Regions from separate parts of the Mesorhizobium sp. LNHC209A00 genome, predicted to be linked through region 1. Evidence: riboswitches for the same ligand, from Rfam matches in the RefSeq annotation. Region 1 holds a riboswitch; each other region holds the start of a gene.
What was found. Region 1 has a riboswitch for cobalamin ahead of metE (5-methyltetrahydropteroyltriglutamate--homocysteine S-methyltransferase). Riboswitches for the same ligand answer to the same signal wherever they lie in the genome.
Positions count from the first base shown of each region.

Region 1 (7,614 bases):
ATCCGGAATGGCCATTGAGTACCTTCACGAGTGAGGGAGTGGAACTGCTTTGTCGGCCAAATTGTTGACGGAACGCCCGGCGCCCATTGTTGCTACATGTCTAGATTCTTGGGGCGTTTTGGATGATGCAATCCACCATCTCACTCCAAAGGGCAGTGGAATCTGGAACAATGTCGCTTTTGTTCGCACGACATCCTTCGTGCCCGATTGGCATATCGTCTTTAACTCTGCTTCTCTTTTTGGGCTCCCTGTTGATATCGAGGCGAGCCCAAACAGGACAATTTTTGCAATCGGCGAACCGCCGACGAAAGCTCATCGCGCGTTTCATGAAGGGCAGGGGAAAAATACTATCGTCCTGACGTGTGACGCAGAGCTGGCTGCTCGGCAGAATGCAGCGCGCCGATTCGTTTTGTCTCCACCTATCACTCGGTCTTGGTCTGTAAACAAGACATATGACCAACTTCTGGTCAGCGAAGTCGTGGATAAGCCGCTTCGGCTCTCATGGATTACCAGTGACATCGCCCTGCTTAAAGGACATCGATATCGGCTGGCGTTTCTGGAGCGGCTGAGAAAGGAGGTCGATTTTGACCTGTTCGGCCGAGGTTTTCGGCTGATTGGAGATAAATGGAACGCACTCGCACCCTACCGTTACAGTATAGCGTTCGAGAATACTCGTGCTGATTACTATTTTACAGAGAAGCTTATGGACTGCTTCGTTGCTGAAACAATGCCGATCTATTACGGCAGCCCGGCAATCAGGAGGTTCTTCCCTTCGGACTCTATGGTTCTGATTGACCCAGAGGACAAGAACGTAATCCCAAAAATTCAAGAAATCATCGACTCGGACCTCTGGAAGGAACGTCGCGACGCAATAAGAGAGGCGAAGCGGTTGGTCCTCGAGAAATACAATACGTTTGCTTATCTCGCGGGCTTCATCGAAAGCGTTGAGGATAAACCCTTACCGCCGGAAATTATACACATCGATTCGCCTGAAGTCGATTTTGCAATGGACGAATGAAGTACTCCAACGCTCGCTTCGCGTGCCCGGCGGTTGGTGGTCTGGCGAGATCGGTACGGAACGCTCGGCGGAGAATGTCTGCTGCGCAGACGGCCGGCACGGGCGCACGAGGTCATGCGCCCCCGGCTACCGCTGATCAGACGAACTGGGGAAGGCCAGGAACGGAATTGAGGACCTCGTCCACGAGTTCGTCGCCGGCATGTTCCTTCGCGCAGGCGATCGTCTCGTTGGCGAGGCCGGCGATCTTTGCCATGCTCAGACCCTCACTCATCAATTGCTGGCCGAGCCCCATAAGGCCGCCACCCTCTGGGTCGTCTCCATGATACTTCGCGACTAATTCTGAAGCTCCCGGAATGGCCTCGATCATGCGCGCAACGGGACCGTCGGCCGCGTGGCTTTGCAGGAAACCCAGCATTAACCCAACGGCCTTCTCTGCGACAGCCGGGCCGATGCCCGCACCAGTGGCGATGCGCGGTAAGAATTCTTCCATGCAGGGTCTCTCTCTCTTTAATGAGGTTTACACGGGGCCCGTCCGGCGCCCAGCGCCCTTGGCCGAACCACAATTGAACTCCACAAAAATAGGCCGGCGGAAGTGCTATTGCGCGTAAAACCGCCTCTGTCAACGCAAGCTGCGTCGGACGTGCGTGTTTCGCAAACCGGAGATTCATTCCAATTCACTTCATTTCGCATTGGCAACCGCACAGATTGCGGTGGCTCGCTTATGGGCCAATGCCCCGCGCCCGTCAAATTATGATGACAACGTGGTCATCGCCTAGGATCTGTGGATCAAGGTGTGAGGCACTTACAGCCGGTGGACCTGCTCAAGCGCCGCGCCGACACAAGGGCTAGATTGGCGATACTGCGCGTGTTGGCCATGTCTTTCCTCGCGTGATGGGATGTTCGTAGAAGCGGAGCTATATGCCGGTGTGACGTCGATAAGGCGAACCGGCTATTCCGACCGGACATCCATACTGTCGCATAGACCGTCGCTGCTTAGGTATTGAGACCGCCATCGCTGGTGACATCACAATGTGCAGTCTGCGGGTGTCGATAAGGCCGATTCACGCAATCAACAGGTCAGGAGGAACGAATGTACCCTGAGGTTTCAGAAGCTCACTTTTCGCAAGGCGTGCAGCGCACATGGTGCAAGAGATTGCCAAGTCTTGCAGATGCTATCGACTTTCTAAACGATGGCTGGAAGATCGCAGTGACCGAATCTTCGAAGCGCACTCAGTGCGTGCTTTGCTACATCCAACCGGTTGCCGAGCAGGGATACTCCTCCTCCCTGAAGTCCAATCGAGAACAGCGATCACTTCCAAGAGGGTCCCAGCTCAGCCGCGAAAACAGGTGTCAGACCCCGACCCTCTCCCTCAGCTGATCTAGCTCAGGGCGTTCATGATCCGCAGATCGCATAGTGGCTGCGTGCACGACGCAGGAAGACCATTTATGAAAATCCTATTCAGAACGATGGCTGTCACCTTGCTGGCACCCACCGCCTTTGCTGCGGATTCGATCCCCGCCGACCTCAGAGATACGGCATTGGCCACCTTCAGCGCTTTGCCATCCACCACGCCGACAGGCGCCAACAACCCGGTCACCTCGGAAAAGATCGCTCTCGGCAAGGCACTGTTCTTCGATCCACGCGTCTCGGCGTCAGGCGTCTTGTCGTGCAACTCGTGCCACAACCTGGCCACCGGCGGCGACGACAATCACGAAACCTCGATCGGCCATGGTTGGCAGAAGGGACAGCGCAACGCGCCGACTGTACTGAACGCTGTCTTCAACATCGCTCAGTTCTGGGATGGTCGTGCCGCAGACCTGAAGGCTCAGGCGAAGGGACCGGTCCAAGCCGGCATGGAAATGGCCAATACACCGGGCCAAGTCATCGCCACGCTCAAGTCCATGCCGCAATATGTCGAGTGGTTCGATGCAGCTTTTCCGGCTGAAGCGGATCGGGTCACCTTCGACAACTTCGCCAAGGCAATCGAAGCCTTCGAGGCGACACTGGTCACGCCGGCCCCCTTCGACAGCTTCCTGAATGGTGATGAGCTTGCCATGACTTCCGAACAGAAACAGGGCCTGGCGCTTTTCATGGACAAAGGCTGCTCGTCCTGCCATGCCGGCATCAACGTTGGTGGGCAAGCCTATTACCCATTCGGCCTCGTGGAACAGCCCAGCGCCGAGGTCCTGCCGGAAAAAGACAAGGGCCGATTTGCGGTCACCAATGCAGCCGATGACTACTATGTTTTCCGCGTGGCGCCGCTGCGCAACGTTGCACTCACCGCGCCATACTTTCATTCGGGCAAGGTTTGGGATCTGAAACAGGCCGTCGCTATCATGGGGACCACCCAGCTTGGCGTAGTACTGGCGGACGAAGAAGTTGACCTGCTTGTTGCCTTCCTCAACTCGCTGACCGGAGAGGCACCCGAGGTCGCCTATCCCATCTTACCCTCCGAAACGGCGACAACGCCCCGGCCTGTAACGCAGATCTCAGGAAAATAAGGCCAACTGGCTGCGGACATCGCAATCGAAAATGATTGCGGCTTCTACTTGGGCCACACGAATTGCCACGTCCATCTCCGAATTGGCCGGACACGCTAGCAATACCCGAAACCTGCCACCTCGCCCGTCGTCTGCGCGAATCAACTGGGGAAGCGGACAGACGCGCAGCACCATATATTGTCGCCGCCTGAGCGAACGTGCCAAGCAGTCTACTTTGAGAAACGACGTGTGTACGATTTGTTCGAGGCGCGGGGCCTGTATGTTCCCAAGGACCAATACTATAGCGTAGTGTCACATTCATATTTCTGCGGGATGAGGACACGTGCCGAAGGAAAATCGCACATTTTCGCCGAGTGGCTTATTTCCAAGAGTGTGATCGGTTTGGCATATTCCCGGCCGACATCCGCCAGCCGGCAACTCCCCACACGGTGAGGAAGAGAAGCCTCACGCCTGCACTTTCTGCCGGAGCGCGCGTGCTGCCGCGACCATGTTAATGAGGGCAGGGCGGACCTCCTCCCATTTGCGTGTTTTGAGGCCACAGTCCGGGTTTATCCACAGTTGGCCGTCGGACAGTCGCTCCCGGGCAAGCATGACTAAGTCCGAAATCTCGCCGACTTCCGGGACGCGTGGTGAGTGAATGTCATAGACGCCGGGACCGATCTCGTTCGGATATTTGGAGCTCGTGAAGGCGTCCAGCAGTTCCATCTTCGAGCGCGACGTCTCAATCGAAATGACATCCGCATCCATTCCAGCGATCGCGTCGATGATCTCGTTGAACTCCGAATAGCACATGTGGGTATGGATTTGAGTCGCGTCCTTTACACCCGTTGAAGCGATCCGGAAGCATTCGACAGCCCAGTCGAGATAGACTTTCCAGTCAGACTGGCGCAGTGGCAATCCTTCGCGAAACGCGGCCTCATCGATCTGCACCATCCTTGCGCCCGACCTTTCGAGATCCCTCACTTCGTCGCGGATGGCGAGCGCGATCTGGCGGCAGGCTTCGGAGCGGGGTACGTCGTCGCGAACAAAAGACCAGTTGAGAATGGTGACTGGGCCTGTGAGCATTCCCTTCACGGGCTTTTCCGTAAGCGACTGGGCGAATTGCCACCAGAGCACTGTCATCGGATTGCGCCTCGATACGTCGCCGAAAATGATGGGGGGACGCACGTAGCGCGACCCATAGCTTTGTACCCAGGCATGCTGGGTGAAGGCGAAGCCAGACAGCTGCTCGCCGAAATGCTGTACCATGTCGTTTCGCTCGAACTCACCGTGCACCAGCACGTCCAGCCCGATCTCTTCCTGCCAGCGAATTGCAGCCTCGATCTCCTTCTTCAGGAACGTCTCGTAGTCGACATAGCTCAGCTGGCCCTTCGCATGAGCGGCCCGCGCCTTGCGTACCTGCGGCGTCTGCGGGAAGGACCCGATGGTCGTCGTCGGGAACGGCGGCAGCCCGAGTGAGCCGGCTTGGACTCTGGAGCGCTCGGCAAAAGCGCTCTCTCGTCGCTTCGCGCTGTCGTCAATGCTAGCGATCCGCCCCTGAACAAGCGGGTCATGGATCCTCGTGGATGTCACGCGCGTGGCGGCAGCCTCGGCAGACGCTTTCAACGAGCCAGCCACCGCATCTCTGCCTTGGGACAGGGCCCGGGCCAGCAACACCAATTCGTCGGTCTTCTGGGCCGCGAAGGCGAGCCACGAGCTGATGTCGGCGTCGAGTTCCGTCTCCATGCGCAGGTCGATCGGCACATGCAGCATCGAGCAAGAAGGCGCGATCTCGACGCGGTCCAAGGGCCAGCCGGCGACGATCGGTTTGATGCGGTCGAGAATGGCGGGCAGGTTCGCACGCCAGACGTTGCGGCCATCGATCAAGCCAAGCGAGAGCACCAGATCCTTCGGAGCGAGCCGACCCACCGTTTCCAGCTGCTCGGGAGCGCGCACGAGATCAATATGCAGCCCGGCCAGGGGCAGAGAAACCGCGGTTTCGAGATTGTCTCCCAGATGCCCGAAATATGTAGCCAGCATGATCTTCAGCTCGGGCGCGGCTTTCGACAGCTGGCCATAGGCGAACTCGAACGCAGCTCGTTCGTTGGAGTTCAGATCGAGGACAAGCGCTGGCTCATCGATCTGCACCCAGTCGGCTCCCGACAGCTTCAGCCTCTGCAGGAGTTGCTCGTAAACAGGCAGCAGCCGCGGTAGGAGCGCGATAGGATCGAACCCTTCGGCAGGCGATTTCGCCAGCTTGAGGAAGGTGATGGGTCCAAGGATGACTGGGCGTGTGTGAATGCCGAGAGCTTGGGCCTCGAGGAAGTAATCGACGGGTCTTGTCGACGAGAGGGCGAACGTCTGATCATCATCAAGTTCCGGCACAATGTAGTGGTAGTTTGTGTCAAACCACTTGGTCATTTCCATCGCGGTTACACCGGGCCCATGAGCCGCCTCCTGGTGACCAGCGTGTGCACAATCCTCCTTCTGACCCTGGTTGCCGCGCGCCATTGCGAAGTAGATGTCAAGTGGGACCTCGCCGCTATTCCAGCCGTAACGGGAGGGAATGGCGCCGACCATGGCTGCGGTGTCGAGCACATGGTCGTAAAGCGAGAAGTCGTTTGACGGGATTTTCGACACGCCGCGATTGCGCTGCTCTTCCCAGCTAGCGGCACGGAGCGCCTTCGACGTCGCAAGAAGGTCGCCAGCGGACGATGTTCCGGACCAGTAGCTTTCAAGCGCGAATTTCAGTTCTCGCCGACGACCGAAGCGCGGCACGCCGAGCGTTGCTACAGGAATTTGCTGAGAGTCAGTCATGTCATACCCCGATGGTTGGGGCGTCGATGACAAGGAAGGCGCTAGCAGGCCGGCACGAACGCCGGCTTGCAGCGGCCACCGAGACACCCCGCCCGTGGACGTAATTCGCCGTGGCAGGTCTCCTGGCTCGCGGGGTCATAGCCTCTACCGGTCTTCCCGAGGGTATTCGCCTCAGTGACATGAGTTGGTTTGGCTCGCCGCTAACAGTTGCGGGGGCAGCGCCGGCATCGCACCGGCTTCCCTCTTAGCTCCGTTGCGGCAGCGCCGCACGCGAGAACCACGACACGCAGACAATCACAGCAGTCCGCTCTTTTGTCAATGACGCATAACGAAATGTTTATGTCGTTATGTGATCGCGCTTTTTCGCTTGTCTAACATTGTGAAATATTCAGTCTCCCATTGGCGGCGCTGCTCCGCCGCCACCATTGTCCAACTGGCGGATTCGTGTCGGGCTGCGACGCAGCTTGGGTGAACGACCTGTTCTCATAGATTATTGGCATCCACTCGTCCGTGCTTGGCAGAACAACAAGCCGAAGTTGGCCCGTCCCGTCCTGTAATGAGATTGACGAGGATGAAGCCCAGCTGCCAGTTCCGCTGGTCCCAGACCAATGCGAACCAGTCTGCCCGCATTCGGCATCCTTCGCTGCTACGCGGGACGTGATCGCAAGTTCAAGTGCTCCGACGGTCGCCGCGAGTTCTCCGTTACCTCAGGAACCTTATTGGCCTTCCACATCGAATGGCTGTCGATATGAGCGAGGTTTGACACAGTTCGGCCACTGCGATGATCGTCTCAGCAGGGCAGCTGGTTAGTTGCTCGCCCACTACAGCAACCCAGCCCGTTCCGCCTCGCGGCGCAAATTCTCCCTCGGCCTTGGGCCGATCTGCTGGATCACCAGGCCGGACACCAGCGAGCCAAGGTCGCCGCAGGTCTTGAGGTTGCGTCCCTGCGTGTAGCCATGCAGGAAACCGGCGGCATAGAGGTCGCCGGCGCCGGTGGTGTCGACCAACTCGCGGATCGTCGTCGCCTGGATGGTGACGGTCTCGTGGCCGCGCACGATAACCGAGCCTTTTTCCGAGCGTGTGACGGCGGCGATCTTGCAGTCCTTGCGGATCTGCGCCACCGCTTCGTCGAAGGACGAGGTCTGGTAGAGCGACTTGATCTCATGGCTGTTGGCAAAGACGATGTCGACCGTGCCCGAGCGCATCAGTTCGAGGAACTCGTCGCGGTAGCGGTCGACGCAGAACGAATCCGACAAGGTCATCGATACTTCGCGACCGGCCGCGTGCGCCAGTTTCGC
Region 1 covers NZ_AYWT01000033.1:3,998-11,611, forward strand. Annotated here, with positions in the region: gene X739_RS1000000167415 (glycosyltransferase family 10) at 50-1,018, shown strand; gene X739_RS137490 (hypothetical protein) at 1,155-1,508, opposite strand; gene X739_RS137485 (cytochrome-c peroxidase) at 2,465-3,520, shown strand; gene metE (5-methyltetrahydropteroyltriglutamate--homocysteine S-methyltransferase) at 3,965-6,316, opposite strand; cobalamin riboswitch at 6,411-6,613, opposite strand; partial or broken gene X739_RS0136195 (adenosine kinase) at 7,138-7,614, opposite strand, start outside.

Region 2 (7,614 bases), on a different contig from region 1:
GCGAAAGCGAGCACGGAGATAATGGTGGTGGGTACGACAACCCGTGTCTGGCCGAGGCGGTCGACCAACCTCGATATTTGCGGCGCCAGGAAGGCATTGGCCAAGGCGAAAGTCGCCGAAACCGCGCCCGCCAGCCAGTATTCGCCACGCGTCTGCGACAGCATCGCCACGATGCCGATTGGCGCCATGGCGATCGGCAGGCGCGCCATGAAGCCGGCGGCGGCAAAGCCCCTGGCTCCGGGAGCGCGAAAGATTTCCGAATAGGGGTTTTGCATGGTTCTGTTCCTCGACAAGGGGCGATTCCACAATTACATACGAGACGTATAAGTGTTAAATAGAGCATACGCCGCGTATGTCAATTGGCATACGACGCGTATGTAGATAAGGCCAGAAGCATGCATCGACCGCGCAAGGAGATGATTGCCGAGACACGCGCCAAGCTGATTGCCGCGGCGCGCCAGGCTTTCGGCACCATCGGCTATGCCGAAGCGTCGATGGATGATTTCACCGCGTCGGCCGGGCTGACGCGCGGCGCCCTCTATCATCACTTCGGCGACAAGAAGGGGCTGCTTGAGGCGGTTATCGCCGAAATCGACGCGGAAATGGCGGCCCGGGTGAATGAGGTCGCGTCGCGGGCGCCGACCCGCTGGCAGCATTTCGTCGACGAATGCACTACCTATATCGAAATGGCGCTGGAGCCGGAAATCCAGCGCATCATGTTCCGGGATGGTCCGGCTGTGCTGGGCGATCCGGCACAGTGGTCGAATGCCAATGCCTGCGTCGGTTCAATGACCGATCATCTGACCGCGCTGCAAGGGGAGGGGGTGGTCGTCCCCGGCGTCGATCCGGAGTCGGCAGCGCGGCTGATCAATGGGGCGAGCAGCCAGGCTGCGCAGCGGATCGCCAATTCGCCAGATCCCGAAGCGACCTCGAAAATGGTGGTGGCCGCGTTCAAGCAATTGCTCGAAGGCCTGCTGAAAAAACCGGAAGCGCTTTCAAGATGAACCTCCATGGCAGTCCCGCCACCACCTGCAATTGACAATAGCCGGTTTGAGCGCATCCTCGGCAGCCATCTCTGAGGGGAGATTCGGGCATGTGGGATTTCGGTATCGGCAGGTCGGTGTCCATCATGATGCGGACCTGGCCTTTCATTGTCTTTCGCATGATCGTCTATTTCGGCATCACGCTGGCCTACATCATGGCAACCGGCACCGGCGCATCCGTCGGCTATGGCGTCGGCCATATTTCCACCGATCCCGACGGACCATTGTCTTTTGCGATGTGGGGCGGCGTGGTCGGTTTCGGCATCGTCTCGATCGCCGTCTACTGGATCCGCGAATACATCCTCTACGTCGTCAAAGCGGGCCATATAGCCGTCATGGTGCATCTGATCGACGGCCATGATGTTCCCGACGGCCAGAACCAGATCGCCTACGCAAAAGAGATCGTGACCGAGCGTTTTGCCGAGGCCAACATCCTTTTTGTTGTCGACCAATTGGTCAAGGGCGCCATCCGCGCCATCACCGGCCTGCTCGGCGGCATCGCGGCCTTCCTGCCTATTCCTGGGCTGAGCGGACTGGTTTCGTTCCTCAACACTGTGATTCGCCTGTCGCTGACCTATGTCGACGAGATCATTCTTGGCTACAACATCCGCATCAATTCGTCCTCGCCGTTCGAAACCGCGCGCCAAGGCGTCGTGCTCTACGCCCAGAACGGTAAGACCATGGTCAAGAACGCCGTCTGGCTGGCGGTCATCATGTGGGCCGTGTCGTTCGTGATTTTCCTGCTGATGCTCGCTCCGGCAGCCGCTATTCTTTACGTCATGCCCGGGCAGCTCGCCGGCTGGGCTTTCGTGCTGGCAATCGTCTTTGCCTGGGCTTTCAAGGCGGCCTTCATCGAGCCCTTCGCCATTGCCTGCCTGATGCAGGTCTATTTTAAGACCATCGAGGGTCAGGTGCCCGATGCCGCCTGGGACGCCAGGCTGGCCGAAGCTTCGTCGAAGTTCAGGGAACTCAAGGACAAGGCGCTCTCCACTTTCGGCGGTTCGCGCTGGGGCACGGCCGGCGCGACGAGCTGATCGGCCGGGCTCGCGGGCGCACCGGCGACGGTGCCGAGGCGCGCCACTGCTGATTTGAGCGGCGCTTCGCCTTGCCCGCGAAAAGTCTCGCTCATGATCAGCTCGGGCAGCGGCAGCCGCCGGCCCCAGCCATGCGTTTCGAGGTCCGGCTTCGGTGCGAACTCGGAAACGCGGCCGACGCAGAGATAGGCGATCGGCGTCACGTGATCGGGAATCGCCAGCAGGCTTTTCAGCGCTTGCGCCTCGATGATGCTGACCCAGCCGACCCCAACGCCCTCGGCACGCGCGGCCAGCCAGAAATTCTGCACCGCGCAGACCGTGCTGTAGAGATCCATCTCCGGATTGTGCCACCGCCCCAATGGCGAGCCTTTCGAGCGCTCGCGGTCGCAGGTGATGCAGATGTTTAGCGCGCTTTCGCAAATGCCTTCGAGCTTGAGCTTGCGGTAGAGCGCCTGCCGTTCTGCCTCTATTTCAGGCAGTTCCCGTTCTCGCGCGGCCAGGAACAGGTCGCGCACCTCCGCCCGCCGCGCGGCATCGCGGATGACGATGAAGTTCCAGGGTTGCATGAAGCCGACCGATGGCGCGTGGTGGGCGGCAAGCAGCAGCCGCGCCAGCACCTCGTCGTCGATCGCCTCCGATGTAAAATGGCTGCGGACGTCGCGCCGCGTAAACATGGCACGGTAAACCGCGTCGCGCGCACTCTGGTCAAATCCATCGCCCATTTGAGCGGTCATGGCTTCCCGCATCGCGTGTCCCCTTGCGATTGCAATCGATGCCATCCGCCTGACCATGCGGATGACGATGCCTGCCAGGCCGGTCTTCTGGCTCGGGATCAACCCGCGTCCGGTGCCTTCCCGTCATCGACAGTGGCATCTACCGGCGCGGTCCCCCTCACAGCGTTGGGCACGCCACGGAGTTCAACCGTGTTCCCGATTCTCCCGCCAGAGCATTTGTAGCCAAGTGGAAACACTTGGCGTCGCGGAATGCGGCTAAAACAAACAGACCAGCAGGCACCAGGCAGTAGCGGCAGTCTTACTCCGAAGGGCCGACGACGCCAATGCCCGCAGCGACATGAATGGACGCAGGTTCGATTTTCCCCAGCGATCAAGCCGCAACGCATGGCCATCACGGCGCCGGGGCACTAGATAGGGGGCATGGCAACTCGTCTCTACACGCACCCGATCTTTCTCGAACACATCACCCCGCCCGGTCACCCCGAGCGGCCCGACCGCCTGCGCGCCATCGAGCGCGTGCTCGACGACGAAGCTTTTGCCGCGCTTGACCGCGTCGAGGCACCGCAAGGCGACGAAGCGACCATCCTCTACGCGCATCCCGCCGATTTCGTCGCGCGTGTCCGCGCCGCCATCCCCGACGAAGGCATTGCCCGCATCGACGCAGACACCACCGCCAGCCCGAAAAGCTGGCAGGCGGTGATTACGGCGATCGGTGCCGCCAATGCCGCCGTCGACGACGTCTTTGCGGGCCGCGCCGACAATGTCTTCGTCGCCGCCCGTCCGCCCGGCCACCATGCCGAAAAGACCACTGCCATGGGCTTCTGCTTCTTCAACACGGCGGCAATCGCGGCCCGCTACGCGCAGAAGAAGCACGGCGCCGAGCGCGTCGCCGTCGTCGACTGGGACGTGCATCACGGCAATGGCACGCAGGATATTTTTTGGGACGATCCCTCGGTGCTTTATTGCTCGACGCACCAGATGCCCCTTTATCCCGGCACGGGCGCGAAGAGCGAGACCGGCGCCGGCAACATCGTCAATGCGCCGCTGGCGCCTCGGACCGGCAGCGAGGTGTTTCGTGATGCGTTCCTGTCGCGCGTGCTGCCGGCACTCGACAATTTCGCGCCGGATCTGATTGTCATTTCGGCCGGCTTCGATGCGCACCATCGCGACCCGCTGGCGGAAATCAATCTGACCGAGGACGATTTCGACTGGGCGACCGGCCAGCTGATGCAGCGCGCCGCAATCCACGGCGGCAACCGGCTCGTCAGCCTGCTCGAGGGCGGCTACGATCTGCAGGGATTGGCATTTTCGGTCGCCGCCCATGTCGGGCGACTGATGAAAGGATGAATGATGACCGGTGAGATCAACGAAGACGTCAAGGCGATGAGCTTTGAACAGGCGCTCGACGCACTGGAGAAGATCGTCGATGATCTGGAGCGGGGCGACGTGCCGCTCGACCAGTCTATCCGGATTTACGAGCGGGGCGAGGCGCTGAAGGTCCATTGCGACCGGCTGCTGAAGGCCGCCGAGGACAAGGTCGAGAAGATCAGGCTGTCGCGCGACGGCAAGCCGGTTGGAACCGAGCCGCTCGACGCGGACTGAGTCCGGAGCAGCCTTACCGATTTTTGGACACGATCATCATTGAGGATACAGTTCGTCCCGATTGAAACGGACAAGAGGAGATACGGAAGCGATGTGCAGAAACATCAAGACCCTGTTCAATTTTGATCCGCCGGCAACTAACGACGAAGTCCGTGACGCGGCACTGCAGTTTGTCGGGAAGCTGAGCGGCACGACGCGGCCTTCTGCCAAGAACCAGCATGCGTTCGATCATGCGGTCGAAGCCATCGCCGCATCCGCACGCGAATTGCTCGATTCCCTCGAAACCCACCAGCATCCGCGCAATCGCGAAGAGGTGGCGGCCAAATTAAAAGCAAAAGCGGCGATCCGGTTCGCCTGATATGCCCACGCGCCCGCTGACCGCTGACGAGGAGAGTTCATGAGCTTCTTCCCCGGCAAAGACCCTGAGGCCGGCGATGCCTTCGCCAGCGACCAGATCGAGCTGATGGTCATCCCCAACGCCAAGGACATTGGCGCTTTCGAGGTGCGTCGCGCCTTGCCGACCGCCAAACGGCGCCTGGTCGGGCCGTTCATCTTCTTCGATCGAATGGGTCCCGCGATCATGCGCGCCGGCCAGGCGCTCGATGTCCGTCCGCACCCGCATATCGGCCTGTCGACCGTGACCTATCTGTTCGACGGCAAGATCAGGCATCGCGATTCGCTGGGCACCGAGATGGTCATCGAGCCCGGCGACGTGAACCTGATGACGGCTGGTCGCGGCATCGTCCACTCCGAGCGCACGCCGCAGGAATTGCGCGGCGCGCCGATGTCGATCTCCGGCCTGCAGACCTGGTTGGCTCTGCCGGACGGCAAGGAAGAGGTGGCACCGGTGTTCGAGAACACCGCGGCGCTGCGGCTTCCCGAAATCGACGCCGAAGGCGTCAGCGGCCGCGTCGTCATCGGTGAGTTCCAGGGCTTGCGGTCTCCGGTGCGGGCCGATACCGAAACACTCTATGCAGATTTGCTGGTGGCGCCCGGCGCCAGCGTCAAAATCTCGGCCGATGCCGAGGAGCGCGCCATCTACACGCTGGAGGGCGAGGTCTCGATTTCGGGTGATGTCTTTCCGGCGGAACGGCTGCTGGTGTTCCGGCCCGGCGACGAGATCGTCATATCGTCATCGACCGGGGCGCATTTCATGCTGTTCGGCGGCGCCTCGCTTGGCTCAAAGCGCTACATCTGGTGGAATTTCGTTTCCTCGTCCAAGGAGCGCATCGAGCAGGCCAAGCAGGAATGGAAGACCGGCCGCTTCGATATCGTTCCTGGTGATGAGAAAGAATTCATCCCGCTGCCGGAAGGTTGAGCGGATCGAAGGGTTGAGCGTCCGCGTCAGCGACACGCATTTACTTTCGCCTGCCGGCGGCCTATCCCGCAGATGAACAGAAAGTCTGGGCCCAACGTGAACGCAACGCCGCATACGCCGCTTCTCGATAGGGTTCGCGTCCCGGCCGATCTGCGCAGGCTGGCCGAGAGCGACTTGCCACAACTGGCATTTGAGCTTCGCGCCGAACTGGTCGATGCCGTTTCCCGCACCGGCGGCCATCTCGGTGCCGGCCTTGGCGTGGTCGAACTGACGGTGGCACTGCATTATGTCTTCAACACACCCGATGACCGGCTGATCTGGGATGTCGGCCACCAGGCCTATCCGCACAAGATCCTGACCGGCCGTCGCGACCGCATCCGCACCTTGCGCCAGGAAGGCGGTTTGTCGGGCTTCACCCGCCGAGCCGAGAGCGAATATGACCCGTTCGGCGCCGCCCATTCCTCGACATCGATATCGGCCGGCCTCGGCATGGCCGCCGCCCGCGACCTCTCAGGCGGCCGCAACAATGTCATTTCCGTCATCGGCGACGGCGCCATGTCGGCTGGCATGGCTTATGAGGCGATGAACAATGCCGGCGCGCTCGATGCGCGCCTCATCGTCATCCTCAACGACAATGATATGTCGATCGCCCCGCCAACCGGCGCCATGAGCGCCTATCTGGCGCGCCTGGCTTCCGGCAAGGCCTATGTCGGCCTGCGCGACTTCGGCAAGAAGCTGACCTCCTATCTCGGCAAGCGGGCCGATCGAGCCATCACCCGCGCGGTCGAGCATGCGCGCGGTTACGTCACCGGCGGCACCTTGTTCGAGGAACTCGGCTTCTATCACATCGGCCCGATTGACGGTCACAATCTGGAGCATCTCATCCCGGTTCTGAAAAATGTCCGTGACAACGGCAAGGGTCCGGTGCTGATCCATGTCGTCACCCAGAAGGGCAAGGGCTACGCGCCGGCGGAAGCGGCCGCCGACAAGTATCATGGCGTCAACAAATTCGACGTCATCACCGGCGCACAGGCCAAGGCGCCGGCCAATGCACCGGCCTACACCAAGGTGTTTGCAGAAAGCCTGATCCAGGAGGGCCGCGAGGACGACCGCATCGTCGCCGTCACCGCCGCCATGCCGAGCGGCACCGGCCTCGACCTGTTCGGCGAGGTGTTTCCGTCAAGGACTTTCGACGTCGGCATTGCCGAACAGCATGCGGTGACCTTCGCCGCCGGCCTGGCAACGGAAGGCTACAAGCCCTTCGCGGCGATCTATTCGACCTTCCTGCAGCGTGCCTATGATCAGGTCGTCCATGACGTCGCGATCCAGAAACTGCCGGTGCGTTTCCCCATCGATCGCGCTGGCTTTGTCGGCGCCGACGGTGCCACCCATTGCGGCGCGTTCGATACCACCTTCCTGGCAAGCCTGCCGGGCTTTGTCGTAATGGCCGCGGCCGACGAGGCGGAATTGCGTCACATGGTTCGCACCGCCGCCAGCTACGACGACGGGCCGATCGCCTTCCGCTATCCGCGCGGCAACGGCGTCGGCGTCGAAATGCCCGAGCGCGGCTCGGTTCTGGAGATCGGCAAAGGCCGCATCGTCCGGGAAGGCAGCAAGGTTGCCCTCCTGTCCTTCGGCACAAGGCTGCAGGATTGCGTTGCCGCAGCCGAGGAACTCGGCGCGGCCGGGCTTTCCACCACGGTCGCCGATGCCCGTTTCGCCAAGCCGCTCGACCAGGATCTGATCCGGCGGCTGGCCCGCTCCCATGAGGTTCTGGTAACGGTGGAGGAGGGCGCCATTGGCGGCTTCGCCAGCCATGTGCTGCAATTCCTCGCCCATGAAGGACTGCTCGAAAGCGGCCTGAAGGTACGCCCGCTGGTGCT
Region 2 covers NZ_AYWT01000004.1:72,048-79,661, reverse strand. Annotated here, with positions in the region: gene X739_RS153790 (MFS transporter) at 1-275, opposite strand, end outside; gene X739_RS153795 (TetR/AcrR family transcriptional regulator) at 396-1,004, shown strand; gene X739_RS153800 (hypothetical protein) at 1,094-2,077, shown strand; partial or broken gene bluB (5,6-dimethylbenzimidazole synthase) at 2,194-2,799, opposite strand; cobalamin riboswitch at 2,871-3,053, opposite strand; gene X739_RS153805 (histone deacetylase family protein) at 3,232-4,158, shown strand; gene X739_RS153810 (exodeoxyribonuclease VII small subunit) at 4,162-4,413, shown strand; gene X739_RS153815 (DUF2277 domain-containing protein) at 4,505-4,771, shown strand; gene X739_RS153820 (pirin family protein) at 4,811-5,731, shown strand; gene dxs (1-deoxy-D-xylulose-5-phosphate synthase) at 5,804-7,614, shown strand, end outside.
Region 2: linked by a shared signal. The riboswitch ahead of bluB (5,6-dimethylbenzimidazole synthase) and the one ahead of metE (5-methyltetrahydropteroyltriglutamate--homocysteine S-methyltransferase) in region 1 are both predicted to bind cobalamin.

Region 3 (7,614 bases), on a different contig from region 1:
CTGGCGACATCGCTCCTGTCGCAGAAAAGCCTTTACGAACATGTCGAAGCCGTCGCCGACGCGCTCGACAGCGGAGGCCTCGACATGGGCCGGGCCGCCGTTTCGCGGATCGTCGGCCGTGATCCCGAGACGCTCGACCGCGCCGGCGTCTGCCGCGCGGCGATCGAGAGCCTAGCGGAAAATTTTTCCGACGGCATCGTCGCCCCCGCCTTCTGGACCGGGGTCGGAGGGCTCGCCGGCGGCGCTGCCTACAAGGCGGCCAACACCGCCGATTCGATGATCGGCCACCGGACTCCGCGCCATGAGGCCTTCGGCTGGGCGGCGGCGCGCTTCGACGACTGGATCAACCTGCCGGCATCGCGGCTGACGGCGCTGCTGATCGTGCTCGCTTCCCTCCTGGTCGAGGGCGCCGACCCCCGCGGTGCCTGGCAGGCAGTGCGGCGTGACGCGAAAAAACACCGCTCGCCCAATGCTGGCTGGCCGGAAGCGGGCATGGCCGGCGCGCTTGGGCTGGCGCTCGCCGGACCACGCAGCTATGGTGGTATCATGGTCGACGACATCTTCATGGGCGAAGGCGGCCGCCGCGATGTCGACAGCGGCGACATCAGGCGGGCGCTCAAGCTTTACCGGGTCGCGGACTACCTGCTGATCGGCTTGTTCGGCCTGGTCGCGCTGATCGCTGTTCTGGTTTTTTAGAACTCGATGCCTTGCTGCGCCTTCACGCCCGCCGAGAAATGATGCTTGGTCACGCCCATCTCGGTGACCAGATCGGCAGCCTCGACCAGCCCCGGCTTGGCGTTGCGGCCGGTGACGACGACATGCAGACCCTCGCGCCGGCCCTTGAGCGCCGCAACCACCTTGTCGAGAGCGAGATAATCGTAGCGTAACGCGATGTTGAGCTCGTCGAGCACGACAAGGCTGATCGAGGGATCGTCGATCAATTCCAGGGCCTTGGCCCAGGCGGCCTCGGCGGCCGCGATGTCGCGCTTCAGGTCCTGGGTCTCCCAGGTGAAACCCTCGCCCATTGCATGCCAGACGACGCGGTCGCCAAAGGCGGCAAAGGCGTCCTTCTCGCCGGTGTGCCATTTGCCCTTGATGAACTGAACGACGCCGACGCGCTTGCCGTAGCCGAGCATGCGCAGCGCGAGACCGAAGGCGGCCGTGGTCTTGCCCTTGCCGGGACCGGTGTTGACGATCAGCAATCCCTTCTCCATCGTCTTGCCCGCAACCTCGGCGTCCTGCACCGCCTTGCGCTTGGCCATCTTGGCGCGATGGCGTTCTTCATCCTTGTCGTCGGTCATTTCACTTCACCTTGAGCGGGAGCCCCGCCACCATGAGCAGCACCGTGTCGGCCACTGCCGCGACCCGCTGGTTAAGTCGGCCGGCGTCATCGCGAAACCGGCGCGCCAACGCGTTGTCGGGCACGATGCCCTGCCCGACCTCGTTCGTCACCACGAACCACGGTCCGCGCGGCCGAGACAGCACGTCCGCCAGCCGTCGGCACGCGGCATCGACGTCGTGATCGGCCAGCATGTGATTGGTCAGCCACAGCGTCAGACAGTCGACAAGCACCGGCTGACCGTCCGGCGACGCCTCCAGCGCTTCGGCGAGGTCGAGTGGCGCATCGATGGTCGACCAGCCCTCACCGCGCCGCCAGCGGTGCAGCGCGATGCGCTCGCGCATCTCGTTGTCATAAGCTTGCGCCGTGGCGATATAGGCCCATGGCGAGGCCAATGCCGTCACCAGGGTTTCGGCGTGCGCGCTCTTGCCGGAGCGCGCACCACCGATGATGAAGGTCAGCCTGCCGCGATCAGGCAAAACTGTCGCGCATGCTGGTCGCCGTGCCGGTGAAGCGCCGGCGCACCACGCCCACGATCGCGCCCAGCACCAGCCAGAAGACCAGATTGGTCACCGTCACCGCCACCACGAACTGATGGTGCAGGCCTTCCGGGATCGGCGTCTCGAAACTGTCGGGCTGCGGCGCGCCGACGACATGCGGCGCGACGATCAGCAAGACGGCGAGGATGGTCAATGGCAACGATCTGCGAAACACGATCAGGCCTAGGCCGATCGCGGTCGCGGCCGCCGTTGCCGTCCACCAGATCTGGCGCGGCAGAAGATCGGCCGCCGGCATTGCCGGCAGTTCCGGCTGCAGTCCGAGGCCCGGTGCCAGTGTGAACACGGCAAAGCCGGCCAAGCCCCAGAACACGCCCTGGCGCCAGTTGCCGACGCCACCGAAGAACTCGGAAACCGCGACCAGGACCAGCGCGAAGCCGATGCCGGTGACGATATTGGCAACCACGCTAAAGGCGAAACGCTCGAAACCGTCGGCCGGCGCCCAGCCTTCGTCTTCCTCCGCCGGTGCCATGGCATCGGTGCCCGCGGGCGCGGCAGAGCTCGTGGCATTCCCAGCGGGCGCCACCGTGCTCATCGCGTCATTGGTCGCCGCTGGTGCGGCCGTGTGATCATGGTGGTGGCCGCCGCCGGCCTTTTCGTAGACTTCGGCCTTGAGGATCAGCGGCACGGTGGCATAGGCCTGCATGCAGGCGAGAACGACACCGGCCACAAGCCCCGCGATCGCCGCGACGAACACGACGTTGCGAAACAGATTCATGATGTCGGATCCTCGTTAGTGGCAGGGAAACGCCATCGAGTGGCGATAGTCGTGGGCAGCATTGTGGACCGCATCGATATGCGAGAAGCCGACAAAGCCGACGACGAAGATGCCGAGCAGCGCCGCGAGCGCGAGCTGCATGAAACGCGACTGCGAGGAGACGGAGGCGCCGAGGGAGACGGAAGCGGTAGTCATGTCTTGTCCTTTCGCCCTCCACCCGAGGGCATCGAAGTCAGTTTCCTGTCGCCGGCAGGTCTCCTGGCTCGCGGATAAGCGCCCTTCCCCACCTTCCCGAAGAAAAATCTTCAGTGGCATATGGAGAGGACTACCGCACACAGTTGCGGGGGCAGCCACGGCATTGGGCAGGAATTCCTCCCCGCACCGCATTCCCTCTTGGCTCCAAAAAGGAACCGACGACATCGGCGACTATAGGGAAATTCGCCGCGCCCGGCAAACCAAATTCCGACAACCGCCAGCGCAGGAGCGTCGTATCGGCGAAGCTGCCCTCACCCCGTCCCGATTGACAAACTTCATGGCCGGGTGTCGGCTGGCACCCTCACGGGAAGCCAGCCATGCAGCCCAATGCCAGCGAGCGCGAGCCCTATAACGGCCTGACTCGAACCGAGCCGACGCTGCCCTCATCGGCCTATTGGGACCAGGACAACTATAAGCGCGATCTCGACGCCATCTGGTACAGGGACTGGCTGCTCGTCTGCCGCGAGGCCGATCTTGCCCAGCCTTTGGCATTCCGCACCTTCCGCGTCGGTATGCAGGAAATCCTCGTGCTGCGCGACGACACCGGCGAGTTGCGTGCCTTCCACAACACGTGCCGGCATCGCGGCTCGCAGCTTTGCCAGGAAAGCGAGGGCCGGCTGAAGGCGCGGCTGATCACCTGCCCGTATCATGCCTGGTCCTATTCGCTGCGTGGCGATCTGGTGCGCGTGCCGTCGAAATCGCTGCCTGACGGCTTCGACAAGGCCGATCATCCGCTTTATCGCGTCGCGCTCTCGGTGTGGCGGGGCTTCGTCTTCGTCAATCTGGCGGAAGATGACGCCGGCTCGGCGCAATCCTCCTTCGACCCAGCCTCCGGCGATCTCGGCAACTGGCCGCTGGAAACGCTGGTATCGGGCCATGTGCTGCACAAGGTGATGAACTGTAACTGGAAGATTTTTTGGGAAAACTTCAACGAGTGCCTGCACTGCCCGGGCGTCCACAAGGACCTGTCGCGGCTGGTGCCGATCTATGGCCGCGGCCTGATGAGCCGGCATGACGATCCCGAATGGCTCCGCCACGCCGACAATGACGCGCCGGAATTTTCAGGCGGCCTGCGCGCCGGGGCTGAGACATGGTCGCGTGATGGGCAGACGCACGGGCCGGTCTTCCCGAGCTTGACGCCGGCGGAGCGCAGCGCCGGTCAGACCTATGCCACCAGCCTGCCGTCCATGTTCATCGTCGGCCATGTCGACTATGTCAGGACTGTGCGGCTTACGCCGCTCGGTCCCGAACAGACCGAATTGACCGCAGAATGGCTGTTCGCGCCCGAGGCGCTCGCCGAGACCGACATCGACAACATCGTCGCCTTCGGCACACAGGTGCTGGAGGAGGACGCGGCGATCTGCGAGGTCAACCAGAAGGGGCTGCGCTCGATGCGTCATACAGCTGGCGTGCTGATGCCCGAGGAGTACGACCTGCACCGCTTCCACGATTGGGTGCGCGAGCGCCATGCCGCGGTGACATGAGGTCTGTCGACATTCAGGTCAGGCCAAGCCGAGAAGGGCGGAGGTCGAGAACCGGAACGGAACGTACTTTCGGGTACGTGATTACCGGAAGCGCGCAAACCTGCCGTTCGCAGGCCGGCATCACCTGAATATCGACATACCTACAGCGACTTCGGCAGATATCGCCAGGTCACGAAGCCGCAAAACGCGGCCAGTAGTGCGAGCGTGACGAACACCGATCCCAGACCGAAAAAGGCCAGCACCACCGAATAGACCAGCGGCGGCGTCAGTTCGGAGAAATCGAGATAGGTGCGGTAGACCGCAGCCATCTGCGCGCGCTCATAAGAGCGCACCGAGCGCATGAAGGCGGTCGAACCCAGCGCGTCGAGCGCGATCGTGAAGAAGGCGCCGCACAGCAGGAAGGCGCCGGTGAGCAGCGGCACGGTTACGCCCACGGCACCGGCCGCCAGCAACGTCGCCGACATGGCGAAATAGGCAAATGTCATGGTCCTGCGGCCGCCGAAGCGCTTTCCCGCCTTGCCCCAGAAGATCGCCATGAACAGCAGCGCGTTGCCGGCCGAGACCAGCAGGCCGCCAGCCAATTCGCCCTCGCCGGTGATGACCATGAACAGCGGTCCATAGACGAAGAAGGTCGTCCAGAAGCAGGAGCGGCCGAAGGCGATCAGCCAGGCCAGCCTGAGCCTCGGCTGCGCGACGAAGCGGCCGATATTGGCGAGCGGATTGGCCGGTCGTGTCTTGCCCGGGCGGATCGACTGGTTGTCGCTCAGCCGATAGGTCCAGAACAGCGCCAGCAAGGCCATGGCGAACACCGCCACCGCGCCATGCGCGGCATAAATGCCGAAGCGCGTATAGAGAAAAATGCCGAGCGTCGGTCCACCCGTCCAGGCAACCATCGACCACGCCATGCGCAGCGATTCGGCCTGCATGAAATCGGTCTTGCGGATGTGATCCATGATGTAGAGGTTGAGCGTGATCGACAGCGCGCTGGCGCCCATCACCCGGCACAGCATCCCGGCCAGTTGCCCGGCGAGCGTGTGGGTGAGGAAGAACAGCGAGCCGATGGCGAGCAGGCAGGCGCCCGCCGTGTAGACCCAGCGCCGCGCGAAGCGGCGGATCAGCATAGGCATGAACAAGGTCACCGACAGGCCGAGCAGGGACACGGCGGTGTAGAGTATCGAGACGATCTGCTCGTTGTGGAGAATCTCGTAGGCCTGGATCGGTATGACGCTCGACACCATGGCGCGGGCGAAGGATTCGACCGCGTAAAGCGAAGCGAAGGTGCGCGCATCCGCGGCCTTGAGGGCCGAAAGCCAGATCGGATGGCGAACATGGGTGGACATTGCTTCCCCAAAGCAGAATCGCGGCGTCAAATCTGCCGTGGACATTTCAGGCCCATTAAGAGGAAACCGACGCACATCCGGCAAAAAGCGAAGCCGGTCAAAGGCTTTTCCGCGCTGGCCCAACCCAGCGCCAGGCGCGGATCCGGCCGCGCGGTGCAGGCCAAGGCGACCGGTCTTCTTCTATCCGGTGCAACCGTGATAGTCGTCCTGGAAGGGCTGAATCAGATCGCGAGACCATGAGCATCCACACGCCGACCGTACCCGTCCCGCAGCCATCGAAGCGCATCGTCGCCATCGATATCTTGCGCGGCATCGCGCTGATCGCGATGGCAAGCTATCACTTCACCTGGGACCTGGAATTCTTCGGCTACACCGATCCCGGCCTGACCGCCTTCGGCTGGTGGAAATTCTACGCCCGCTGCATCGCATCGACCTTCCTGTTCCTGGTCGGCGTCAGCCTCTATCTCGCCCATGGCCGACAGATCCGCTGGAACGGCTTCTGGAAGCGGTTCGCCATGGTCGCGGGCGCGGCGGTCGCCATTTCGATCGTCACCCGCATCGCCACGCCCGACGGGTTCATCTTCTTCGGCATCCTGCACGAGATCGCGCTCGCCAGCCTGCTCGGCCTCGCCTTCCTGCGCCTGCCGGCGCTGCTGACGCTTGCCGTCGCCGCGCTCGTCATCGCGGCGCCAGTCTACCTGCGCTTCGAGGCCCTCGATCATCCCTGGCTCTGGTGGATCGGCCTGTCGGCGATCAATCCGCGCTCCAACGACTACGTTCCGCTGTTCCCCTGGTTCGGCGCCGTGCTTACGGGAATTGCAGTGGCGAAAATCGCTTCCACTTCCGGCATGAGGGCACGCCTGGCCAACCTGGCGCCCGGAGGCTGGTCCAACCCGCTGGTCTTCATCGGACGCCACAGCCTGGCTTTCTACCTGATCCACCAGCCGCTGCTGATCGGCTGCGTCTGGCTGTTCTCGCAAGTGATGCCGGCGCAGGTCGAAACCCCGCAGGTCAATTTCCTCAAAACCTGCCAGCGCTCGTGCGAGCAGATGCGCAACGCAACCTTCTGTTCGAGCTATTGCGGCTGCATGCTCGAAACGCTCGAAGGTGAAGCCGCTCTTGATCGGCTCTTCAACAACGACCAGACTGCGGACTTCAGGGCGCATCTGTCCGATCTTGCAGCAACGTGCACTGCCAAGACCGACGACAAGATGACGGAGGGAGGGACACAATGATCGGGCCAAAGCCTGGGACCGAACCGAAGCCTGGGCTGATACCGTGGCCCCCGGTGATCTACGCCGCCGCCATCCTCATCAGTGTCGTGCTCGGCCTCTACATCCCGCTGCCCTGGATCGGCGATCTCCTTGGCGACATCCTGTTTGCCGCCGGCTGGGTGGCGTTGTTCGCCGTCGCCGTACTCTGGTTCACAGCGATCCGCACCATGATACGGGCCAGGACCACGCTCAATCCCAACGCCGTGCCCGATCATCTCGTCACGACCGGCCCCTTCGGCGTCAGCCGCAATCCGATGTACCTGGCCAACACGCTGCTGTTGATCGGCGTTGCCTTCGTCTCGGGCATCGCCTGGTTCTTCCTGCTTGCCTTCGTCGCCGCCTTCCTCACCCAGAAGGTCGCGATCGAAGGCGAGGAGAAGATATTGGCGGCGAAATTCGGCAAGAAATACCGCGACTATGCAAAAAGGGTCCGGCGCTGGATTTGAGCAGGGCTACGTGTTGACGCCGAGCTCCACCAGCCGCTCGACGCAAGACTCCTCGGCCTGATCGAGTTCGGCCAGTGTCTCCTCGAGGTCGCGACGTTTCTGCCTGAGATCTTCGCGCTTTTCCTCGATGCGCTTGATCATCAACTTGAGCTGCCCGACCTCGCCCGGCGGCTCCTTGTACATCTGGATGATCTCGCGGAT
Region 3 covers NZ_AYWT01000001.1:333,647-341,260, forward strand. Annotated here, with positions in the region: gene cbiB (adenosylcobinamide-phosphate synthase CbiB) at 1-696, shown strand, start outside; gene cobO (cob(I)yrinic acid a,c-diamide adenosyltransferase) at 693-1,301, opposite strand; gene cobU (bifunctional adenosylcobinamide kinase/adenosylcobinamide-phosphate guanylyltransferase) at 1,303-1,818, opposite strand; gene X739_RS164185 (CbtA family protein) at 1,811-2,614, opposite strand; gene X739_RS164180 (CbtB domain-containing protein) at 2,630-2,809, opposite strand; cobalamin riboswitch at 2,845-3,044, opposite strand; gene X739_RS164175 (aromatic ring-hydroxylating dioxygenase subunit alpha) at 3,187-4,353, shown strand; gene X739_RS164170 (MFS transporter) at 4,494-5,693, opposite strand; gene X739_RS164165 (DUF1624 domain-containing protein) at 5,930-6,928, shown strand; gene X739_RS164160 (isoprenylcysteine carboxylmethyltransferase family protein) at 6,925-7,413, shown strand; gene X739_RS164155 (MerR family DNA-binding transcriptional regulator) at 7,420-7,614, opposite strand, start outside.
Region 3: linked by a shared signal. The riboswitch ahead of X739_RS164180 (CbtB domain-containing protein) and the one ahead of metE (5-methyltetrahydropteroyltriglutamate--homocysteine S-methyltransferase) in region 1 are both predicted to bind cobalamin.

Region 4 (7,614 bases), on a different contig from region 1:
CCTCGGTCGAGGTGACCAGAAAACCCTTGTCGGCAAGCTCATTGTTGATTTCGAGGAAGAAGGGATCGTCCTCCCCCACCGGCCTGCCGGTGTTGGGATCGATAATACCTTTGGGCTTCGGCGCGACGAGGGTGCCTGAACTGTCGTTCAATCCCATTCCAGCGCTCCTTTTTTCCATTCATAGGCAAAGCCGATGGTCAGCACTGCCAAAAACACCATCATTGACCAGAAACCGAGCATGCCGATCTTCGAGAAGGACACTGCCCAGGGGAAGAGGAAGGCTACTTCCAGGTCGAATATAATGAACAGGATCGACACCAGGTAGAAGCGGATGTCGAATTTCATGCGGGCGTCGTCGAACGAGTTGAAACCGCACTCATACGCGGAAAGTTTTTCAGGATCGGGGTTGCGATACGCCACCAGGAACGGGGCCGCCAGTAGCGCCAGGCCGACGACCAGTGCCACGCCGATAAACAGGACGATGGGCAGGTACGAACTGAGAAGTGCGTTCATGCAGCGGCTTTCCGTTGGCGCCAATCCACTTTGACTACAGCACCGAACCTTAATGCGGAAGCGTGACAGATTAACCGCTGAACCGTTTTAAGGGGCCTATGCTGCAACGCGGCGAGGGTTAGCGCAGCACTTCCAGCGAAGCAAGTCAAACCTTGTTCAAAACTCCGCGCTGGACGGCATTCCGGGAGAAACTGGTCCCATCCGCTCCTGTTTGATTTCCTTCGCTTTAAACTCCACTTTTCTCTCCTGACACGGTTGCCGCCAAAACCCTGCTAGCATGGATGGGAATCACGCCCAGCAATGTGCCAGACAGGTCCATCAGAGACGCATCCGCATGAAGGAAAAGATCTCGCTTGCCGCCGCCCGGCGCATCGCGCTCGCCGCCCAGGGATTTCTCGATCCCCGCCCGGCCGGCACGCCGGACCGTCGCCATTTCGCCCGCGTTCTGTCCCGCACCGGCCTGTTGCAGATCGATTCCGTCAGTGCCGTGGTGCGCGCTCATTACATGCCGCTCTATTCGCGTCTCGGCCCCTATCCCCTCGCTTTGCTCGACAACGCCGCCGTGACGCGCAAGCGCACCGTCTTCGAATATTGGGCGCATGAAGCCTCGTTCCTGCCCGTCGAGACCTACCCGCTGATGCGCTGGCGCATGCAGCGCGCCGAGCAAGGCGATGAAATGTATCCGGGACTGGCCAAATGGGGCCGCGAGCACGCCGCCTATATAGAAGAGATCTACCGCGAGGTCGTCGCGCGCGGGCCGATCGCCGCTTCGGCGCTCGAAGGCCAGAAAGGCTCCGGCGGCTGGTGGGGTTGGAGCCACGCCAAGCACGCCTTCGAGTGGCTGTTCTGGGCCGGGCGCATTACCACCGCGCACCGACGCGGCTTCGAGCGCTTCTACGACCTCCCGGAGCGCGTGCTGCCGCAGCCGATCCTCGATCTGCCGGTACCGACGCCTGAGGACGCGCATCGCGAATTGCTGCGCATTTCCGCCCGTGCCCATGGCGTGGCGACTTCAGGCGACCTGCGCGACTATTTTCGACTCTCGCCGGCCGACATGAAAGGCCGGCTGGAGGAACTGGTCGAACTCGGCGACTTGCTGCCGGTCCGTGTCGAGGGCTGGGAAAAGCCGGCTTACCTTCACAAGGACGCCCGTATGCCGCGCAAGATCGAGGCCCGCGCCCTGCTGGCGCCGTTCGATCCGGTCGTCTTCGAGCGCTCGCGCTCAGAGCGGCTGTTCGACTTCCATTACCGCATCGAAATCTACACGCCGGCCGACAAGCGGCAATATGGCTACTATGTCCTGCCTTTCCTGCTCGGCGACAGGATTGTGGCGCGCATCGACCTCAAGGCCGACCGGCCGGCCAGTGTCCTGCGCGTCCATGCCGCCTACCCCGAGCCCGACGCACCGCCCGAAACCGCCGCCCAGCTCTTCGAGGAATTGAAGCAGATGCAGGGCTGGCTTGGCCTTGAGCGCATGGAAATAACCCCTGTCGGCGATCTCGGCCCGGCGCTGTCCGACATCGCGGTGTCGTAAGCTCGCGTTGACACCGCTGCCTGCAAGAGCCTAAATCCCATCCAGACGGTCTCCTCTCGGCAAAGGGAGGAGCCAAGAGGGAATGCGGTGCGGGATTGAAAATCCCAAATCCGCGGCTGTCCCCGCAACTGTGAGCGAAGAGCCAAGGCCGAAAGCCACTGGGATTGTCCCGGGAAGGCGGCTACCAAGGCGATGACCCGCGAGCCAGGAGACCTGCCGTCTGGAATGCAATAATCCGATCGCCTGGCGGGTTTTCCGGGCAAGGAGCCTGATTTGGATCGCGACAGCAGCTTTTCGGCTGAAACAACCGACATTTCGTCCGGCGGGGATGATTCCCTGGCCGGCATCACGGTCATTGTCTGCGCTTCCTGTCGCGACGAGACCGGCTCCGACGCCCGTCCCCGGGCCGGCGAACTTTTGGCTGAAGATACGCGCCAAGCCGCCTTGGCCGAGAAGATTCGCGTCCGCACGGTCGAATGCCTCGGCAATTGCAAGCGCCGGCTTAGCGCCGCGATCCTGCGCGACGGCTGCTGGAGCTATGTGTTCGGCGATCTGACCACGACCAGCGGCGCCGATCTCGTCACCGGCGCGAAACTCTTCGCCACCTCGAGCGACGGCCTCATTCCCTGGCGGGGCAGGCCCGATAGCCTCAAGCGCGGCCTCGTTGCCCGCATTCCACCCCTCGACATGCTGAAAGACTGATCATGACAACATCTCTGTCTCGCGTTCCCTGCACCGTCGTCACCGGCTTCCTCGGCGCCGGCAAGACGACGCTGGTCCGCCATCTCCTGGAAAACGCGGGCGGCAAGCGGATTGCCATCATCGTCAACGAGTTCGGCGACATCGGCATCGACGGCGAGATCCTCAAGGGCTGCGGCATCGACACCTGCCCAGAGGAAAACATCGTCGAACTGGCCAATGGCTGCATCTGCTGCACCGTGGCCGACGATTTCGTGCCGGCCCTCGACAAGATCCTGTCGCTGACGCCGAAGGTCGACCATATCCTGATCGAAACCTCGGGCCTCGCTCTGCCCAAGCCTCTGGTCCAAGCCTTCCAGTGGCCGACGGTGAAGAGCCGCGTGACCGTCGATGGCGTCATCGCCGTGGTCGACGGCCCCGCACTGGCGGAAGGCCGCGTCGCCAACGACATGGACGCCCTGCAGGCGCAGCGCGCGCAGGACGAGAGCCTCGACCATGACGATCCGGTCGAGGAAGTGTTCGAGGATCAGATCGCCTGCGCCGACCTGATCATCCTGTCGAAGAGCGACCTGATGGACGCCGCCGGCTCGGCTCGCGCCAAGGCCATCGTCAACGAACACTCCGCCCGCGCCGTGAAGATCGTGCCGACGTCCCATGGCAAGGTCGATCCCTCGGTGCTGCTCGGGCTCGGTCTCGCCGTCGAGGACGACATCGAGAACCGCAAGTCCCACCATGACGGCGCATTCGATCACGAGCATGACGACTTCGACACGTTCATCGTCGACATTCCCTCGATCGCCAATCCCGACGAGTTGGCAAAGCGCGTCGCCGCCGCCGCCGAACAGGAAAACGTGCTGCGCGTGAAAGGCTTCGTCGAGGTCGGCGGCAAGCCGATGCGGCTCCTGCTGCAGGCCGTCGGCCCGCGGGTCAATCATTACTACGACCGTGCCTGGACCGCCGGGGACGACCGCCGATCGCGCCTCGTCGTCATCGGCCCCAAGGGGCTGAACCGTCCTGCGATCGAACGTATCCTCGCCGGCTGATTTCCAGGCCGGGCCGCGATGCACATCCTCACGACGACCTCCGCCTCGCTCGACGACCTCGCCGAGCCTGTCGATCTCAGGCAGGCGCCGGCGGACATCGTGGCCCTATCCTTCACCGACAGCGATCTCGCCGGACTGGCTGCGGCGTGGAAGGCGGATGCCGGTCGCCTGCCCTCGATGCGGCTGGCCGCACTGCGCGACCTGCGCCATCCCATGTCCGTCGACCTCTGGATCGACACCGTCGCCCGCCACGCCAAAATCATCCTGGTGCGCATCCTCGGCGGCTACGAGTGGTGGCGCTATGGCTGCGACCAACTGGCGGTGATTGCCCGCGAACGCGGCATCAAACTGGCGCTGCTTCCCGGCGAAAGCCACGACGAGGATCTCAGGCTGGTCGAAGCCTCGACGCTGCCGCGTGCCGAACTGGACGGCCTGCTCGGCTATTTCCGCGAGGGCGGCCCGGCCAATATGAGCGCGCTGGTGCACAAGCTGGCAGGCCTGGCCGGACAGGATACGCCCGTCGCCAACCCGGTCAGCGTGCCGAAGGCCGGGTACTATCAGGCTGGATTGGGGGTCTCGGAGGAGCCGGCCGGTTCCAATAGCGACACTCCCATTATCCCGATTCTCTTCTACCGATCGATGCTGCTTGCCGCCGATGTCGCCCCGATCGACGCGCTGGCCGAGGCTTTGCGCTCCAGGGGATTGGCACCGGTCCCGATCTTCGTTTCCAGTCTGAAGGATCCGGCGTCGCTGGCATTCGTCGAAAATGCCATCGCATCGCTGAAACCCGCCGCGATCGTCACCGCGACCGCTTTCGCATCCGGCGCGGAACCCGGCGTCGAAACCCTGTTCGACCGCGCCGGCGTGCCCGTCTTCCAGGTCATCGTCGCCACCACGCGCCGCGACGTCTGGGAAAACAACCAGCGCGGCCTGGCGCCAGCCGACCTTGCCATGCATGTCGTGCTGCCCGAACTCGACGGCCGCATCCTCGCCGGCGCCATTTCCTTCAAGGCCGAGAGCGATATCGATCCGGCGCTTGGCCATCGCGCGTTGGCGAACCGGCCGGAACTGGACCGGGTGGAGCAAGTGGCCGGTCGAGTCTCGGCTTTCATCCGGCTGCGGGAGACGAAGCGGGACGAGCGCAAGCTCGCGATCCTCATCCCCGACTATCCCAGTGCACCTGGCCGCACAGGCTATGCGGTCGGGCTGGATGTGCCATCCAGCGTCCTGGCCATGCTGCACGACTTGAGCGAACAGGGCTATGCCGTTGAGGGGATTCCGCAAACGCCGCGTGAATTGTTGCAGATGCTGGAGCGGGGCAGTGATGGGCTGGGGTTGAATGACTATCTCGACTTCTCGAAAGAGTTGCCGACATCGGCGATTGCCGCGGTAAAGGCTGCGTGGGGCAGAGCGGAAAATGAGACCTCGCACACAACTTCGCTATCAGGCAAACACCACTTCCCCTTCCGCGCCGCGCATTTCGGCAATGTCACCGTGGCACTCGCCCCCGACCGGGGCCGCTCGGCCGATCGTCGCGCCGACTACCACGATCCGACCCTCCCCCCGCGCCATGCCTTGATCGCCTTTGGCCTGTGGCTGCGCAAATCGATCGGCACCCACGCTCTCATCCATGTCGGCGCCCACGGCACGCTGGAATGGCTGCCCGGCAAGACCGTCGCGCTGTCGCAAACCTGCTTTCCCGAGATCGTCACCGGCGCATTACCAGTCATTTATCCTTTCATCGTTTCCAACCCCGGCGAAGCCGCGCAGGCCAAACGGCGCATTGCCGCCGTCACCCTTGGCCATTTGCCGCCGCCGCTGGCAGGCGCCGGGCTGGACGAGGACCAGCACGAGCTCGAACGGCTGGTCGACGAATATGCCCAGGCCGACGGGCTCGACCGCCGTCGCCGGGACCGGCTCGCCAGGCTGATTGTCGAAACCGCGCAAAAGACCGGCCTTGCCTCCGAAGCCGGCGTCGCCAAGACCGACGCGCCCGACGAAGCGCTGCGCCGCATCGACGCCTGGCTCTGCGACCTCAAGGATTTCGCCATCAAGGACGGGCTGCACATCTACGGACGCGTCCCAAACGACGAACCAGACTCCATGCGCCGGCAAAGCGCGGGCACCGAGAAGGCCTCCCTGCTCGCCGCGCTCGATGGGCGTCACGTCAAGGCGGGTCCGGCCGGCGCACCCGCGCGCGGCCGCGGTGACGTGCTTCCAACCGGCCGCAACCTGTTCACCTCGGATCCGCGAACCATGCCGACGCCGATCGCATATGATCTTGGCAAAGCGGCGGCCGAAGAAGTGGTGCGCGGCTACATGCAGTCGCATGGCGACTGGCCGCGTTCGCTGGTGATCGATCTCTGGGGCTCGGCATCGCTGCGCACCGGCGGCGAGGAGATCGCGCAGGGCCTGGCCTTGATCGGCTGCCGACCGCAATGGGACACTGCCACCGGCCGCATCACCGGCATCGAGGTGCTGCCCCCGGCTGCGCTCGGCCGCCCGCGTGTCGACGTCACCTGGCGCATATCAGGTCTGTTCCGCGACATGTTCCCGACCCAGATCGCGCTGATCGACGCCGCCGCCAGCGCCGTTGCCGCGCGCGACGAGGACGATTCGGAGAACCCGCTCGCCGCCAAAACCCGCGCCGACGGCAAGGTCAGCCCACGGATCTTCGGCACTTCGCCCGGCACGTACGGCGCCGGCGTCGAGGACATGCTGTCGAGCGGCGACTGGACGGCGCGGGAAGAGATCGGCCGCGCCTATCTCGACGCGACCTCGCATGCTTATGGCGGTGCCGGCGGCGAAGGCGTCTCGGCACCTGGAGCGTTTGAAGGCCGCATCGCCGAGGCCGATCTTCTCGTCCACACCGGCGACGACCCCGGCCGCGACATTCTCGAAGGCTCCGCCGACGTCGCCTTCATCGGCGGCTTCTCGGCCGCCTTGGCCGCACTCGGCAGGAACGCCGACGTCATCGTGCTCGACACCACGGATCCGCGCAGGCCGAAACCGCGATCGGTCGGCGAGGCGGTGTCGCGCGTGGTACGCGCCCGTGCCCTCAATTCACGTTTCATATCGGGCCAGATGCGGCACGGCCCGCGCGGCGCCTCCGAATTCGCCGAAACCGTCGACCGGCTGGTCGGCTTCGCCGAGACCACCCATGCCATTTCAGGCGCGCTGATCGAGGCTGTGCACGATGCCTATCTTGGCGACGCGGACGTCCGCGCCTTCATCCTGCGCGAAAATCCCGCAGCCGCCAAAGTCATTGCCGAGCGCTTCCTGTCGGCGCGCCGGCGTGGTCTCTGGCATCCCGTGCGCAATTCCATCGACGACGATCTCGCCGCGCTGATCGCCGAGGCCAACGCGCTCGGGGTCGCGGCATGAAGGCCTTCTCGCGCCGTGGCGCCTGCCCTGCCTTGTCGGCGCCGATGCAGACAGGCGACGGCCTGCTGGTGCGGCTCAATCCGGTCGCCGGAGGCCCATCTTCCGGAGGCACATCTTCCGGAGGCCCGTCTTCCCGAGGGTTGTCGCCGAAGCTGTTGATCGCCCTTGCTGAGTCCGCCTCGCGGCACGGCAACGGCATCATGGAAGTGACGGCGCGCGGCAGCCTGCAGATCCGTGGCCTGACGACGGAAAGTGCCGCGTTGCTGGCAACGGAGGTCGATGCGCTGGGCATCGCGGTGCGCACCGGCTTACCGGTCGAGACCGGCCCGCTGGCGGGTATCGACCCACACGAGATCGCGGATCCCCGGCCAATGGCTGAGCGGATCACGGCGGCGATCGAAGGTGCAGGACTGGCGCCAAGGCTTGGGCCGAAGGTTTCGG
Region 4 covers NZ_AYWT01000001.1:401,222-408,835, forward strand. Annotated here, with positions in the region: gene X739_RS163905 (NADH-quinone oxidoreductase subunit B) at 1-157, opposite strand, end outside; gene X739_RS163900 (NADH-quinone oxidoreductase subunit A) at 148-513, opposite strand; gene X739_RS163895 (winged helix-turn-helix domain-containing protein) at 848-2,047, shown strand; cobalamin riboswitch at 2,077-2,283, shown strand; gene X739_RS163890 (DUF1636 family protein) at 2,321-2,749, shown strand; gene cobW (cobalamin biosynthesis protein CobW) at 2,752-3,789, shown strand; gene cobN (cobaltochelatase subunit CobN) at 3,808-7,173, shown strand; gene cobG (precorrin-3B synthase) at 7,170-7,614, shown strand, end outside.
Region 4: linked by a shared signal. The riboswitch ahead of X739_RS163890 (DUF1636 family protein) and the one ahead of metE (5-methyltetrahydropteroyltriglutamate--homocysteine S-methyltransferase) in region 1 are both predicted to bind cobalamin.